DNA from 4 places in the Streptomyces sp. NPDC003036 genome. Region 2 is predicted to be linked to each of the others. Evidence: riboswitches for the same ligand, from Rfam matches in the RefSeq annotation. Region 2 holds a riboswitch; each other region holds the start of a gene.

Region 1 (3,579 bases), on a different contig from region 2:
GAAGGGCAACACCATGGCTGAGCGCCGCGTCAACGTCGGCTGGGCCGAGGGCCTGCACGCCCGCCCCGCCTCCATCTTCGTCCGTGCCGCCACGGCCGCCGGCGTCCCCGTGACGATCGCCAAGGCCGACGGCAACCCGGTGAACGCCGCGTCGATGCTCGCGGTCCTCGGCCTGGGTGCGCAGGGCGGCGAGGAGATCGTGCTCGCGTCGGACGCGGAGGGTGCGGACGCCGCCCTGGACCGCCTGGCGAAGCTGGTCGCGGAGGGTCTCGAGGAGCTTCCCGAGACCGTCTGACGGGCTTCGGGCATCGTCCCGGCCATCACCTCGGACGTCGCCTCGACATCACCTCGGACAATTACCTGTCCTCTTGCGGCGGAGCCGTATCGCCCCCGAATTCCGGGGTGATACGGCTCCGCTTTTTTGGTGAACCTTTCTGTATACGGCCGCGTTGTTAATTGCGGGCGCTCACCGTGTTGACGCGATGTTGCGGACTCCTCACACGCAGCCGGTGCGCGCCGAGTGAGCGCTCGGCGTGCAGTGCGGTCAGCGCCCGGGCCCGCTCGGCGTCACCGCGCGCCACCGCGTCGACGATCGCGCCGTGCTCGGCCCACGCCTCCACGGGCGCGGGCGGCTGGTCGACCGCGTACATCCAGGCGATCTTGTGCCGCAGCTGGGTCAGCAGGGCGGTCAGGCCCGGGCTGCCGGAGGCCTGGGCGAGCGTCTCGTGGAACCAGTCGCCGAGCGCCCGCAGGTCCTCCCCCTGGCCCCGGCGCGCCCGCTCCTGGCCCAGCCTGACCAGGCCCCGCAACACCTTGAGGTGCGCCTCGGTACGCCGCTGGGCGGCCCGCGCCGCGCCGAGCGGCTCCAGCAGCGCCCGGACCTCCAGCAGGTCGGCGGCCTCCTGCTCGGTGGGCTCGGCGACACACGCCCCGGCGTGGCGGCGGGTGGTGACGAAGCCCTCCGACTCCAGGGTTCGCAGGGCCTCGCGGACCGGGACGCGGGAGACGCCGTAGCGGCGCGCCAGCTGCTCCTCGGTGAGGCGGCTACCACGCGGGAAGACGCCGGAGACGATGTCGTCGCGAATCGCCGTGCATACCGAGTGCGCGGGAATGCGCATACCGAACCTCCGACGTAATGCGCGCGAAACAGCGTGCGTCCGACCGATTTGACGAGTGTTCAGTGACTCTATGGCACCATTCCTGAATTTCCGACGCCGGGTCGAAATCCATGGATATCTTTTGGCCAGACCGGCCGCGCCGGAGAACGGCGAAGGCCCCGGCTCGGATGAGGAGCCGGGGCCTTGTCTGTCTCGGGTCGTGCGGTCGGAGGTCAGACGTTGACGCCGTGCGAGCGCAGGTACGCGACGGGGTCGATGTCGGAGCCGTACTCGGCGCTCGTACGGGCCTCGAAGTGGAGGTGCGGGCCGGAGGAGTTGCCGGTGGAACCGGAGAGGCCTATCTGCTGGCCGGGCATGACCCGCTCGCCGACCGAGACGCTGACGGAGGAGAGGTGGCCGTACTGCGTGTACGTGCCGTCGGCCATCCGGATCACCACGTTGTTGCCGTACGCGCCGCCCCAGCCCGCCTCGACGACGGTGCCCAGGCCCACGGCGACGACCGTGGAGCCGGAGGGGGCGTGGAAGTCGACGCCGGTGTGGCTGCCGGAGGACCACATGGCGCCGCCGGTCTGGTAGCCGGTGCTGACGTAGGAACCGGCGACCGGGAGCGTGAAGGAGTTCAGGCGCTTGCGCTCGGCCTCGCGGGCGGCGCGCTCCTCCGCCTCGCGGGCGGCCTTGACGCGGGCCTCGGCCTTGCGCTTGGCCTCCGCCTCGGCCTTGGCCTGGGCGGCGGCGCGGGCGGCGGCCTCCTCGGCCTCGCGCTCCTGGGCCTCGGCCTGGGCGTCGACGGTCTCGGCGAGCGTGTCGGTGATGACCGCCTGGTTGAGGCCGGTGTCCTCCAGTGCGCGGACGTCCGCGTCGGCGGCGAGCGCCGGGGAAGCGAGGGTTCCGATGACGCCGGTGGTGGCGATGGCCGCCACGCCGGCGACGTGTGCGCTCTTGCGGCTCAGGCGGCTCGGGGCACGGTGCTTCCCGGTGGCACGGGTGAACGCCATACGGTGGCTGATCCTTTCCTTCCTTCTCGCCTACCGGGTTAGCTGACGGGTTCGGAGCAGGAAGGTCTCCTACGGGCCCCTCCGCACGGATGCGAAGGCGTCCGATTCACCCCAGGGACTTCGTGTGGGTCCCCGGCTCCCCGGGCTCGCGCCCGATGGGGATTCGGCGATGGCTGCCCGGTGCCGCGGATGCGGCGGGTACAGCGGGCGGACAGCGCATCAGACGCTAAGCGGCTGATCTTTCAATCACCAAACGGACACGGTTTTTTGTAGCGCACGCCACAGGGCAGACACGTAACCTCCCCAACAAAACGGACATGCGGTGGACCGGCGAGGGCAGCGGCAGCAGACGGCGGAACCCCGGCATCCGCATGGATGCCGGGGTTCCGCCGGTGACGCGGCCGGCGACGCGCGGCCGACCCGCCGTCAATCAGCCGGTGACGACGCTCACTTCACCGATACCGAGCGCCTCGACCGGCTCCTTGATCTGCGCGGCATCGCCGACGAGCACGGTGACGAGACGGTCCACGGGGAAGGCGCTGACGACCGCGGCCGTGGCCTCCACCGTCCCGGTCTCGGCCAGGCGGGCGTACAACTGCGCCTGGAAGTCGTCCGGGAGGTGCTGCTCGACCTGGTCGGCGAGGGTGCCCGCGACCGAGGCCGCCGTCTCGTACTTGAGCGGGGCGACGCCCACGAGGTTCTGCACGGCGACGTCCCGCTCGGCGTCGGTCAGGCCCTCGGCGGCGAGGGTGCGCAGCACCTTCCACAGGTCGTCGAGGGCCGGACCGGTGTTGGGGGTGTCGACGGAGCCGCTGATGGCGAGCATCGAGGCGCCGTTGCCTCCGGGACCGGAGCGCAGCACCTGGCCGAAGGCCCGTACGCCGTAGGTGTAGCCCTTCTCCTCGCGCAGCACGCGGTCCAGGCGCGAGGTGAGGGTGCCGCCGAGGCAGTACGTGCCGAGCACCTGGGCCGGCCAGACGCGGTCGTGCCGGTCGGGACCGACGCGGCCGATCAGCAGCTGCGTCTGCACGGCGCCGGGGCGGTCGACGATGACGACACGGCCCGTGTCGTCGGCCGTGACGGGCGGTACGGGGCGGGGCTCGGCGGTGTCGCCGGTCCAGGCGCCGAGGGTGTCGGCGAGCACCGCGTCGAGGTCGACGTCCGTCAGGTCGCCCACGACGATGGCGGTGGCCGTGGCGGGCCGGACATGGGCTTCGTAGAAGGCCCGTACGGCCGCGGAGTCGATCCGCTCCACCGTCTCGAGGGTGCCCTGGCGAGGCCGGGACATCCGGGAGTCGGCCGGGAACAGCTCCTTGGAGAGTTGCATGGCGGCGCGGCGCGACGGATTGGCGATCTCGTGCGGGATCTCGTCGAGCCGGTTGCGCACCAGGCGCTCGACCTCGCTGTCGGCGAAGGCGGGCGCGCGCAGGGCGTCGGCGACCAGGCCGAGGGCCTTGGCCAGCCGG
Region 2 (3,579 bases):
CGACGTCGAGCGCCAGCGCGATGTCCTTGCCCGGGGTGTAGCCGGCCTGCTTGATGGCCTCGAGGATGAGGTCGAGGGCGGCGCGGTTGGAGTCGAGGTTCGGGGCGAAGCCGCCCTCGTCGCCCAGACCCGTGGACAGGCCCTTGTCCTTCAGGACCTTCTTCAGGGTGTGGTAGACCTCGGCGCCCCAGCGCAGCGCCTCGGAGAAGGACTCCGCGCCGATCGGGGCGATCATGAACTCCTGGATGTCCACGTTGGAGTCGGCGTGCGAGCCGCCGTTCAGGATGTTCATCATCGGAACGGGCAGCAGGTGCGCGTTCGGGCCGCCCAGGTAGCGGAAGAGCGGCAGGTCGGACGCCTCGGAGGCGGCGTGCGCGACGGCGAGGGAGACGCCGAGGATGGCGTTGGCGCCGAGCGACGACTTGTCGGGCGTGGCGTCCAGGTCGAACATCGCCTGGTCGATCAGCCGCTGCTCCGTGGCGTCGTAGCCGACGAGCTCCGGGCCGATCTGCTCGATGACGGCGAGGACGGCCTTCTCGACACCCTTGCCGAGGTAGCGGTCCTTGTCACCGTCGCGGAGCTCGAGGGCCTCGAACGCACCGGTGGAGGCACCGGACGGGACGGCAGCACGGCCGGTGCTGCCGTCGTCGAGGCCGACCTCGACCTCGACCGTGGGGTTGCCTCGGGAGTCCAGGATTTCCCGGGCTACGACGACGTCGATGGACGGCACGAGCATCTCCTTCTGGGATGTGACGCAATGTGTGACGCGAGCGGTGCAGGGTGCAGGGTCTCTTTGGCCTTGCGCCGTGCGACAAGAGCCTATCCGGCCGGGGGGCCGGGGCCAGCCGACGCCCGCCTCGTGGGACGAAAAACGACCCAAGGGCCCTGTTTACGGGGCAAAAGCCCACAAGGTTTACCTGCCGGTAACCGCGAAGGCCCCGGCCCGCCGCCGCATGGGCGACTCGGGCCGGGGCCGTCGGGGGGTCAGCTCAGGTGGAGCTGCTGGCCCGGGTAGATGAGGTCGGCGTCCTCGACGATGTCCTTGTTCAGCTCGAAGAGCTTCTGCCAGCCGCCTTCGACGTTCTCCGCCTCGGCGATGGTGCTGAGGGTGTCGCCGGCCTTCACCTTGTACTCGCCGTCGCCCTTGGCGACCTTCTTGCCGGTCGGGGTGGTGACGGTCTTCTTCGCCTCGGCCTTGGGCGCGGCCTTGGGGGCCTCCCCGGCCTTGGGCGCGGCCTTCGGCGCGGTGCGCTGCTCGCTGCGGGTGGTGGGCTGCTCGGCCGTGCGCTCGGCGGCGCCGCCGTCGTACGCGGCGTTGGACAGGCCCACGCCGCACACCGGCCACGCGCCCTTGCCCTGGCCGTCCAGGACCTTCTCGGCGATCTCGATCTGCTGCGCCTTGCTGGCCTGGTCGGCGGTGGCGGCGTACGCGGTGCCGCCGTACGCGGCCCAGGTGGAGGCCGAGAACTGCAGGCCGCCGTAGTAGCCGTTGCCGGTGTTGATGGACCAGTTGCCGCCGGACTCGCACTGGGCGACCTTGTCCCACTCGGCGGAGGTGGCCGCCGAGGCGGAGGTGGCGCCCATCAGCGGGGCGGCCACGGCGACGCCGGTGATGCCGGCGAACGCGGCGAAACGGACCGCCTTGGACGGGCGACGGTGCTTGGCCTTGCCGGAAACCTTGCTGGAAAACAGCATGGAGATTCTCCTCACCGACGCCTGCGAGGTGAGCTGTCGGGTTAGGGCTGATGAGCTGCCCCGCCGCGCGACTCGCGCGGCCTCACCCCAAGCCGGCTCACGGACCGTCCTTCGACGGCCGGGGGCCGGCACCTACCTTGGGTCCCCCGCTCCTGCCTTCGGCGCATGACGCGACGACTGTTCCCTTGCGTCCGGCGGCAGGATTCGGCGTACCGGTCGAAGGGGCCCGCGATGGCGAGCGATGAAGACCGTAATCACAGAGCCCGGTGAAGTTCAAAGACGGACATCCGGGTCAATCCGCCCCTACCGCCCTGCGCTTGACGGACGTTTGCGCAGGTGAGGGGCGGATCGGACACATCGTGCGTTCGTGAGGCGCCAGTTGGCACAAAGAGACTCATGTCTCACTGACGCAGACCCGGACATAGGGGTACCAACACCCCCGCCACCTAGCGCTGCGCGGGGGCCAGATCGAGGCTCTGGCCGGGCAGGATGAGGTCCGGATCGGCGCCCACGGTCTGGCGGTTGGCGTCATAGAGGGCGGTCCAGCCGCCTTCGAGGTCCTTCGCCGCGGCGATGGCGGAGAGGCTGTCGCCGGGGCGGACGGTGTACGCGCCCGGCTGGGCGTCCGCCAGGTCGCGTGTCGCGCCGTCACCTCGCGAGGTGTGGCCGTCCGTTTCGCGCCCGCTGACCGAATTGTCGGCGCTCGTGGGGTTCTCGGCCTCCGGCGCGGCCGGGTCGGTCGCGGTCGGGTCCGTCGCCGCCGGGGGCTCCGCCGGGTCGGGCGCGCCGCGGTGCTTGCCGTTGCCGGGGACGGGCGGGGCGGCCGGGGCCGACGTCTCCGGCGCGGCGTCCGGCGTGGTGGGCGCGGCGGGCTCGGCCGGCAGGAGGCTCTCGACCGGGTCGGCGGGGGTCACCGGCTCGGTGGGCTCCACCGGCTGGCCGGCGTCGGCCGGAGCGGACGCGCCGGGAGCGGCGTCCGGGGCGGCCTCGGGCGTCGCGGTGCCGGAGGACGCGTCGGGCGTGGCGTCCGGCTTCGCCCCGGTGGCGCCGCCCAGGCCCACGATGGGGGCGCAGGTCTCCCAGGTCTTGACGCCTGTCGCGGCGTAGACCTGCTCCGCGACGGCTATCTGCTGGGCGCGGCTGGCGAGGTCGGGGCGCAGGGCGTACTGCTTGCCGCCGTACGCGTCCCAGGTCTCCTGCGAGAGCTGGAGTCCGCCGTAGAAGCCGTTGCCCATGTCGGCGCTCCACGCGCCGCCGGACTCGCACTCGGCGACCCGGTCCCACGTGTGGGCGTCGACGGCCGACGCGGAGCCGGCGCCGAGCAGCGGAAGGGCGATGGCGGATCCGGTCACCCCTGCCGCGACAACGATGGCGGGGGCCTGACGGGGTCGACGGTGCCTGCCGTTCCCGGAGCGCATGCGGTGTGCCTTTCGCGTGACTGCTGAGGTGACGGTGAACGTAGCGGCATTCGAACGTCAGTCACAAGTCGATGCAGGGGAGATTACGCGAAGATCACATTACTGACGGATCGTCATTTCCGGTGCCCCGCTGGGACCCCTCCCAAAGGGGGTGAACTCGACCGGGAGCGTGCGCAGTCCACGCATAATCAGCCCCCCGCGCCACCGCAAATCGGCAGGATCCACCGCGAGCCGGAGGTCCGGCAACCGGGTCAGCAGCGTCGCCAGCGCGGTCTGCCCTTCGAGGCGGGCGAGCGGCGCGCCGAGGCAGTAGTGGATGCCGTGCCCGTACCCCAGGTGCTGGTTGTCGCGCCGCGCCAGGTCCAGGGTGTCGGGCTCCGCGAACCGCTCCGGGTCCCGGTCGGCGGCCGCGAGCACCACCAGCACCGGATCGCCCGCCGCGATGCGCTCCCCGCCGATGGTGAGC
Region 3 (3,579 bases), on a different contig from region 2:
GTGGAGGTCGGCGCCGATGCGTTCGGCCGCTTCGGCCCAGGAGCCGGCCCGTGAACCGAGCTGTGAATCGACCTGGGAATTGACCTGTGATTCCGGCATGGAAATGCACCCTACAGAGGGTCTTTCAGGCCCGTAGATTCATGGACATGACGACGACGCACACGCACACGGGCACCGTTTCCCGGATCAACTTCGCGAAGGCCGCTCCCCAGGCGTTCAAGGCCCTGATCGGCTTCGACGCCGCCGCCCGCCAGGGCCTGGACCCCGCCCTGGTCGAGCTTGTACAGATCCGTTCCTCCCAGCTCAACGGCTGCGCGTACTGCCTGCACATGCACACCACCGACGCGCGCAAGGCCGGGGAGAGCGAGGAGCGGCTGCACATGGTCGCCGTCTGGCGCGACGCGGCGCGCTTCTTCACCGAGCGGGAACGGGCCGCGCTCGCGCTGACCGAGGCCGTCACGCTGGTCGCGGCGGAGGGCGTGCCGGACGACGTATACGCGCGCGCGGCCGCCCAGTTCGAGGAGGGCGAGCTCGGGCGGCTGCTCGCGCTGATCTTCACCATCAACACCTGGAACCGCATCGCCCTCAGCACGGCGAAGGTGCCGGGCGAGTAATTGGTGTTGATCTTGCTCCGCATGGCGTAGGGTGGTGTTTACCGACGCGGGGTGGAGCAGCTCGGTAGCTCGCTGGGCTCATAACCCAGAGGTCGCAGGTTCAAATCCTGTCCCCGCTACTGATGACGACGAAGACCCGGTGCCACAAGGCACCGGGTCTTCGTCGTCATGTCGTGCGTGTGCTGCATGTCCTGCGTGGTCGCCCGGTCGGCCGATGGCGGGGCATCCTGCGGCGCGGCTCCGGTCGGTGTGAGCGGGGCCCGCCTACCGTCCGTAACCGTGGGTGACAACGGCGACAGGACCTGGGGTCGGAGCGCGCGACGCGCGAAGGTACGCCGCTTCCTCCGGGTGGTGCCCGTACTGATGATCGTCGGCGGGGTGGTGTTCGACCTGCTGACGCCGCCCCGGTTCACGGCCGTGCCGCTGTTCACCGCCGCCCCGCTCGTCGCCGCGCCGTTCTTCACCGTACGGATCACCCTGGTGGCCGGGGCCGCCGCCGTCCTGGCGCTGGTCGGGCTGCGCCTCCACAGCGGCACGCTGGACGAGGCCCCGTCGATCACGGAGCTCGTCACCCTGATCACGGTCTCGGCGTTCGCGCTGATGATCAACCGGGTCGTGCGGCGCAGCGGCGAGCGGCTCGCCTCCGCCCGTGGCATCGCCGAATCCGCGCAGCGCGCCGTGCTCCCGACGCCGGCCGAGCGGATCGGTGGCCTTCGGGTGGCGGCGCGGTACGAGGCGGCGCAGGCGGACGCGTTCATCGGGGGCGATCTCTACGCCGTGCAGGACACGCCCTACGGGGTGCGGCTGGTGGTCGGGGACGTCCGCGGGAAGGGGATGGGCGCGGTCGAGGCGGTGGCGGTCGTGCTGGGCGCGTTCCGGGAGGCGGCCGAGCAGGAGAGCTCGCTGGAGGGGGTGTCGCAGCGGCTGGAGCGGGCGCTCGCGCGGGAGGGGACCCGGCGCGACGGGCTCGACGCCTTCGAGGGCTTCACCACCGCCGTACTGGCCGAGGTGGCGCGCGGCGAGGCGGTGGTGCGGATCGTCAACCGCGGCCATCCCGAGCCGCTGGTGCTGTACGCCGACGGGGGCCTGGAGCGGCTGGAGCCGACCGAGCCCGCGCTGCCGCTGGGGATGGCGGACCTGGGGCCGTGGCCCGACCGCGCGGACGAGGTGCCGTTCCCGCCCGGGGCGACGCTGCTCTTCTACACGGACGGGCTTTCCGAGGCGCGGGACGCGAGCGGTGCCTTCTACGACCCGGCGGAGCGGCTGGCGGGGCGGAGCTTCGCGAGGCCGGGGGAGCTGCTGGACGCCCTGGTCGAGGACGTACGGCGGCATACGGGGGGCGGGGGGACGACCGACGACCTCGCGCTGCTGGCGGTGAGCAAGCCTCAGGGGTAGCGGGCCGGGGCGGCGGGAGCATCCGGGGCGGCCGGGCACGGAGGGTGATCGGTGTGGAGCCCTCCGCATAACATTTGACTAACCGTCAGAAAGTGTGGTGGGGCACACGGGGTGTGAGGGGTAGTCAACTTGGCTGCCTATGCCCGTTTGTGAGGCGGTATGCCGGGGGCTACGTGGTTAATGATCAGTAGGAACGGCTTGGAATCACGACCCCGCGTCTATTAACGTTCGATAACGCAGCGCGGTCGTCCCAGCCGACGCAAGAGCGACGGCACCGTGCGCGCGCGCCGAATTCCGCAAGGGAACCGGGGAACCACCACCTTGGGGTGAATCGGGCCGCATCGCCGGCCTGAAGGAGACCTTCCTGCTCCGAACCCGTCAGCTAACCCGGTAGGCGAGAAGGAAGGAAAGGAGTGCGCCCCCGTGGCGTCCAACAGGCCTGCCCCCGAAGCGCCGTCTGCTCCATCGGCCTCCCCGGCCGCCCCCGCCTCCCCGGCCCCCCACTTCGTCGACTCCTTCGGCCCGGGCCCCGGTTCCGGTGCGCCCGCGGAGGGCCAGTGGGAGGAGTGGAACCCCACCGAGGACACCGTCCGTCCCGTCCGTGGCCGCCACCGCGTGGTCAAGCAGCGCGGCGGGCTGGCCCGTAGCTCCACGGTCCTGGGCGTGGGCGTCATCGCGGCCGTCGGTGCCGGAGGGATGGCCACCGCGCAGGACAAGCCGGCGGTCTCCATATCCCTGCCCGACCTGTCCGGCGCGATAGCCGACAGCCTTCCGGACGCCGAGTCCATGCCGGGCATCGGCTCCCTGATCTCCGACGACGGTGCCGACGACGGTTCCGGCGGCGCCTCCGCGGACGCCCGGCTGACCGCCGCCGCGCCGCTGACCGCCGGGTCCCTCGCCGCCGACGACGGCCCCGCCGGGGACCGGGCCGAAGGCGGCGCGAGCGCCGGCGAGGCCCTGCGGGCGCGCATCCTCCAGCAGGCCGAGCAGCAGCAGGCGTCCGCGGACGCGGCGGCGAAGCTCGCGGCCGAGAAGGAGGCCGCCGAGCAGGCGGCCGCGCTGGCCAAGTCCCAGCAGACCGCCGCCGAGAAGGAGGCGGCCGCCGAGGCGAAGGCGAAGGCCGAAGCGGCGGCGAAGGCCGAGGCGGAGGCCGCGGCCAAGGCGGAGGCCGAGCGGCTGGCCAAGCTCGCCGGCAGCTACGCGCTGCCGACCTCCTCGTACACCATCACCTCCACCTACGGCCAGGCCGGCACCATGTGGTCCTCCGGCTACCACACCGGCCTCGACCTCGCGGCTCCCACGGGCACCCCGGCCAAGGCCGTGCACGGCGGCACCATCAAGTCGGCCGGCTGGTCCGGCTCGTACGGCTACCGGATCGTCCTGGAGCTGGAGGACGGCACCGAGGTCTGGTACTGCCACCTCTCCTCGATGACGGTGGGCGCGGGGCAGAAGGTCGCCACCGGCGAGACCATCGGGCGCGTCGGCGCCACCGGCAACGTGACCGGGCCGCACCTGCACCTGGAGGTCCACACGGCGGGCGGCGGCGGAGTGGACCCGCTGGCGTGGCTCC
Region 4 (3,579 bases), on a different contig from region 2:
GCGGCTCGTGCTCGGCGACGTGGTCCACGTCCTGGACCCCGGCGACAGCGCGCATTTCGACTCGCTCACCCCGCACCGCATCGCCGCGGCCGGGCGCCGCGGGGCCGAGCTGCTCTTCGTCCACACACTCCTGCAGAGCGCCGCGGCCGACCTGTGCCTCGGCGGCCCCGGCACCCACCGCTGACGTCCCCGAGAGGGAGGACCCCATGTCCTACGAAGTGAAGTTCCCGCGCGGGCTCGTCGTCCGGCTCTTCGCCTACCTGGTGGCCGGCCACCTCTTCGCGGCGTTCCTGTACCTGCTCTTCGCGCTGGGCGCCGGCTGACGAGCCCGACCCGGGCCCCGGGTCTCAGCCCGCGTCGAGGAGCCGCTCGCGCAGCCGCTCCCGCGTCTCGGGCGTCAGCTTCAGGCCCTCCGAGAGGTACCGGTCGGTCGTGCCCCAGGTCTCCTCGATGGTCGCGAAGGCCGCCGCCAGGTACTCCAGGCGCGCGTCGAAGAGCGGGCTGAGCAGCTCCATCACCTCGGGCGACATACCGGCCGGGGAGCTGTCGCTGCGGTGCACCTTGTAGCGGCGGTGCGGGTCGTTGGACTTGAGGTAGTCCGCCTCGATGGCCTCCCGCTCGACGCCGACCGCCAGCAGCGTCACCGCGATCGACAGCCCCGCCCGGTCCTTGCCCGCCGCGCAGTGCATGAGCGCCGGGACGCTGTCCTCGGCGAGGGCGTGCAGCACCCGGCTGTGCTCCGCCGTGCGCTCCTTGATGATCGTGCGGTACGACTCCGACATCCGTGCCGCCGCCTGGCCGTCCGCGAGGATCTGGCGCAGCTGGTCGAGGTCGCCGTCGCGGACCATCCGCCAGAACTCGACGCCGTCGGCCGGGTCGGTGAGCGGGATGTTCACGTTCCGTACGCCGGGGAGCTCGATGTCGGGGCCTTCGAGCTTCTGGTCGGCGGCGTTGCGGAAGTCGAAGATCGTGTGCAGCCCGAGGGAGCCCAGGAACGCCGCGTCCTCCCCGGTGGCGTGCGCCAGGTGGCCGCTGCGGTAGAGCCGCCCGTGCCGGATGCGCAGCCCGTCCACCGTCGGCAGCCCGCCCACATCCCGGAAATTGCGCACACCGGACAGTTCGGGCTCGCTCGACGGGGCCTGCGGCACCTGCTGCGTCACGGGGACTCCTCCGCGTCTGACGTCGGCGCCGGCCGCCGACGATGTCGCGATCCGACGATACGACATTGGGTTCCCGGGGCAATCATCCGCACGGGTGCTCGATCCGTCCGCCTGTCCGCCCTCGGTGCGCCTGCGACGGCTCGTCGAGGTATGACGCTTCTGTCCGTATTGGGGTGTTCGGCATAACGTGCCCCGATAGAACGGGACATGGGCCTCGGCGCGTGAGCAGCGTCATAAAAGTGACCGTCCGTGGCCGGGCCTCTTCCGCAATTCCCCTGCGCTCACCGGGAATTCATGATCCGTAATCCACGGAGGGTGACCGGTAATCCGCGACGGCGCGGTGCAAAGGAATGCACTCGGGAAAGCGGCGGCTTGTTCGAGCCGACCCGACTGTCCTACGGTCACCGCAATCCGGCCGGACCGCCGAATCCTGCCGCCGGCCCGGAATTCAGCACCCACCCACGTGTGGCAGGAGCGGGGGACCCAGGTAAGTCCGCCGATCCCGGAATTCCGGGACCGGCTCGGGGTTAAGTCGCGTCACCACGCGGCCGGGCATCTCCAGCCCGAACCCGACAGCTCACCTCGCAGGCGCCGGAGAGGAATTCGCCATGCCCGCCAAGGGTAAGCACCGCCGTCCCAAGTCCAGCACGCTCACGCGTGGTTTCATCGCCGCCGGTACCGGTGGCGCGGCCATCGCCCTTCCGCTGCTCGGCGCCACCGGTGCGCACGCCGCGGAGCAGAGCGCCGCGCCGGCGACCGCTCCGCAGCAGGTGGTCGCCGCCGCGCAGACCGCCCAGGCCGCCGCCAAGCCCGCGCCCCGTACGTACACCGTGGTCGCCGGTGACTACCTCGCCAAGATCGCCCACAACAAGAACGTCAAGGGCGGCTGGCAGAAGCTGTACAAGGACAACCGCGAGGTCATCGGTGAGGACCCGTCGCTGATCCTCCCGGGCATGGAGCTCACCCTCGGCGCCAAGGCCGCCCCGGCCAAGGCCAAGCCGAAGGCGGACGAGGACCGCGGCGAGGCCCGCGCCTCCCGCTCCGCCGCCAAGGCCGAGGCCCCGGCGGCCAAGGCCGCCCCGGCGCAGTCCGCCCCGAAGAGCACCGGCTCCGGCTTCACGGCCCCGGTCGACTCCTCGATCACCACCCCGTACCGCGCCTCCGGCTCCATGTGGTCCTCCGGCTACCACACCGGTGTCGACTTCGCGGCCTCCTCCGGCACCAGCGTCAAGGCCGTCGGCCCCGGCACCGTGGTCTCGGCCGGCTGGAGCGGCTCGTACGGCAACGAGGTCGTCATCAAGCACACCGACGGCACGTACTCGCAGTACGCCCACCTCTCCCAGCTCTCCGTCTCCTCCGGCCAGAGCGTCAGCGGCGGCCAGCAGATCGGCCTCTCCGGGTCCACCGGCAACTCCACCGGCCCGCACCTGCACTTCGAGATCCGCACCAGCCCCAGCTACGGCTCGGACATCGACCCGCTGGCGTACCTGCGCCAGCACGGCGTCTCCATCTGACGCACCGTCGACGCGCCGTCGGCCACCCGCCCTGCCCGGTACCGCGCTCCACGGTGCCGGGCAGCGGCGTATTCCGGCTTGGACGAATCTTGACCGGTGGCATATCTCACGCTACGTCAACCCCTCCTTACGGTCGCGTAGGTCACAGGGAAGGAGGCAGGATGTGCTCCCGTGGCAGACGATTCGACCTTCAGAGACAGTGACGTATTCGGGTCGTACGTGGCGATCGGTGACAGCTTCACCGAGGGCGTCGGAGACCCCGGACCCGACGGCACGTTCGTCGGCTGGGCCGACCGCCTGGCGGTGCTCCTCGCCGACCGGCTGCCCGAGCCCGACGACTTCCGGTACGCGAACCTCGCCGTACGCGGACGGCTCCTCGACCAGATCGTCGAGGAACAGCTCCCGCGGGCGAAAGAGCTCGCCCCCGACCTGGTGACCTTCTGCGCGGGCGGCAACGACATCATCCGGCCCGGCAGCGACCCCGACGACGTCGCCGAACGCTTCGAGCGGGCCGTCGCCGACCTGACGTCGGTGGTCGGCACCGTGCTGGTGACGACCGGCTTCGACACCCGCGGCGTGCCGGTGCTGCGCCACCTGCGCGGCAAGATCGCCACGTACAACGGCCATGTGCGCGCCGTCGCCGACCGCTACGGCTGCCCCGTGCTGGACCTCTGGTCCCTCAAGACCGTCCAGGACAGACGGGCTTGGGACGCGGACCGGCTCCACCTGTCCGCCGAGGGCCACACCCGCGTCGCCCTCCGCGCCGGCCAGGTCCTGGGCGTGGAGGTCCCCGCCGACCCGGACCAGCCGTGGCCGCCCCTGCCGCCGCGCGGCCCGCTGGAAGTGCGCCGCGACGACATCCAGTGGGCGCGCGAGTACCTGGTGCCGTGGATCGGCCGCCGCCT

What was found. A riboswitch is a leader RNA that binds a small molecule or an ion and turns the genes downstream of it on or off. The one in region 2 is predicted to bind cyclic di-AMP.
Positions count from the first base shown of each region.
Region 1: linked by a shared signal. The riboswitch ahead of ABZX67_RS10145 (M23 family metallopeptidase) and the one ahead of ABZX67_RS20010 (transglycosylase family protein) in region 2 are both predicted to bind cyclic di-AMP.
Region 3: linked by a shared signal. The riboswitch ahead of ABZX67_RS01520 (M23 family metallopeptidase) and the one ahead of ABZX67_RS20010 (transglycosylase family protein) in region 2 are both predicted to bind cyclic di-AMP.
Region 4: linked by a shared signal. The riboswitch ahead of ABZX67_RS05730 (LysM peptidoglycan-binding domain-containing M23 family metallopeptidase) and the one ahead of ABZX67_RS20010 (transglycosylase family protein) in region 2 are both predicted to bind cyclic di-AMP.

Region 1 covers NZ_JBEXNO010000010.1:116,188-119,766, reverse strand. The annotation lists gene ABZX67_RS10155 (HPr family phosphocarrier protein) at 14-295, shown strand; gene ABZX67_RS10150 (GntR family transcriptional regulator) at 453-1,118, opposite strand; gene ABZX67_RS10145 (M23 family metallopeptidase) at 1,331-2,113, opposite strand; cyclic di-AMP (ydaO/yuaA leader) riboswitch at 2,127-2,292, opposite strand; gene ABZX67_RS10140 (pitrilysin family protein) at 2,544-3,579, opposite strand, start outside.
Region 2 covers NZ_JBEXNO010000025.1:100,332-103,910, reverse strand. The annotation lists gene eno (phosphopyruvate hydratase) at 1-730, opposite strand, end outside; gene ABZX67_RS20010 (transglycosylase family protein) at 985-1,695, opposite strand; cyclic di-AMP (ydaO/yuaA leader) riboswitch at 1,699-1,869, opposite strand; gene ABZX67_RS20005 (transglycosylase family protein) at 2,142-3,047, opposite strand; gene ABZX67_RS20000 (cytochrome P450) at 3,213-3,579, opposite strand, start outside.
Region 3 covers NZ_JBEXNO010000001.1:315,337-318,915, forward strand. The annotation lists gene ABZX67_RS01500 (PLP-dependent aminotransferase family protein) at 1-99, opposite strand, end outside; gene ABZX67_RS01505 (carboxymuconolactone decarboxylase family protein) at 147-614, shown strand; tRNA gene ABZX67_RS01510 (tRNA-Met) at 660-733, shown strand; gene ABZX67_RS01515 (PP2C family protein-serine/threonine phosphatase) at 978-2,009, shown strand; cyclic di-AMP (ydaO/yuaA leader) riboswitch at 2,285-2,421, shown strand; gene ABZX67_RS01520 (M23 family metallopeptidase) at 2,433-3,579, shown strand, end outside.
Region 4 covers NZ_JBEXNO010000005.1:120,777-124,355, reverse strand. The annotation lists gene ABZX67_RS05745 (helix-turn-helix domain-containing protein) at 1-184, shown strand, start outside; gene ABZX67_RS05740 (DUF6126 family protein) at 207-323, shown strand; gene ABZX67_RS05735 (tyrosine-protein phosphatase) at 348-1,160, opposite strand; cyclic di-AMP (ydaO/yuaA leader) riboswitch at 1,607-1,764, shown strand; gene ABZX67_RS05730 (LysM peptidoglycan-binding domain-containing M23 family metallopeptidase) at 1,769-2,674, shown strand; gene ABZX67_RS05725 (SGNH/GDSL hydrolase family protein) at 2,846-3,579, shown strand, end outside.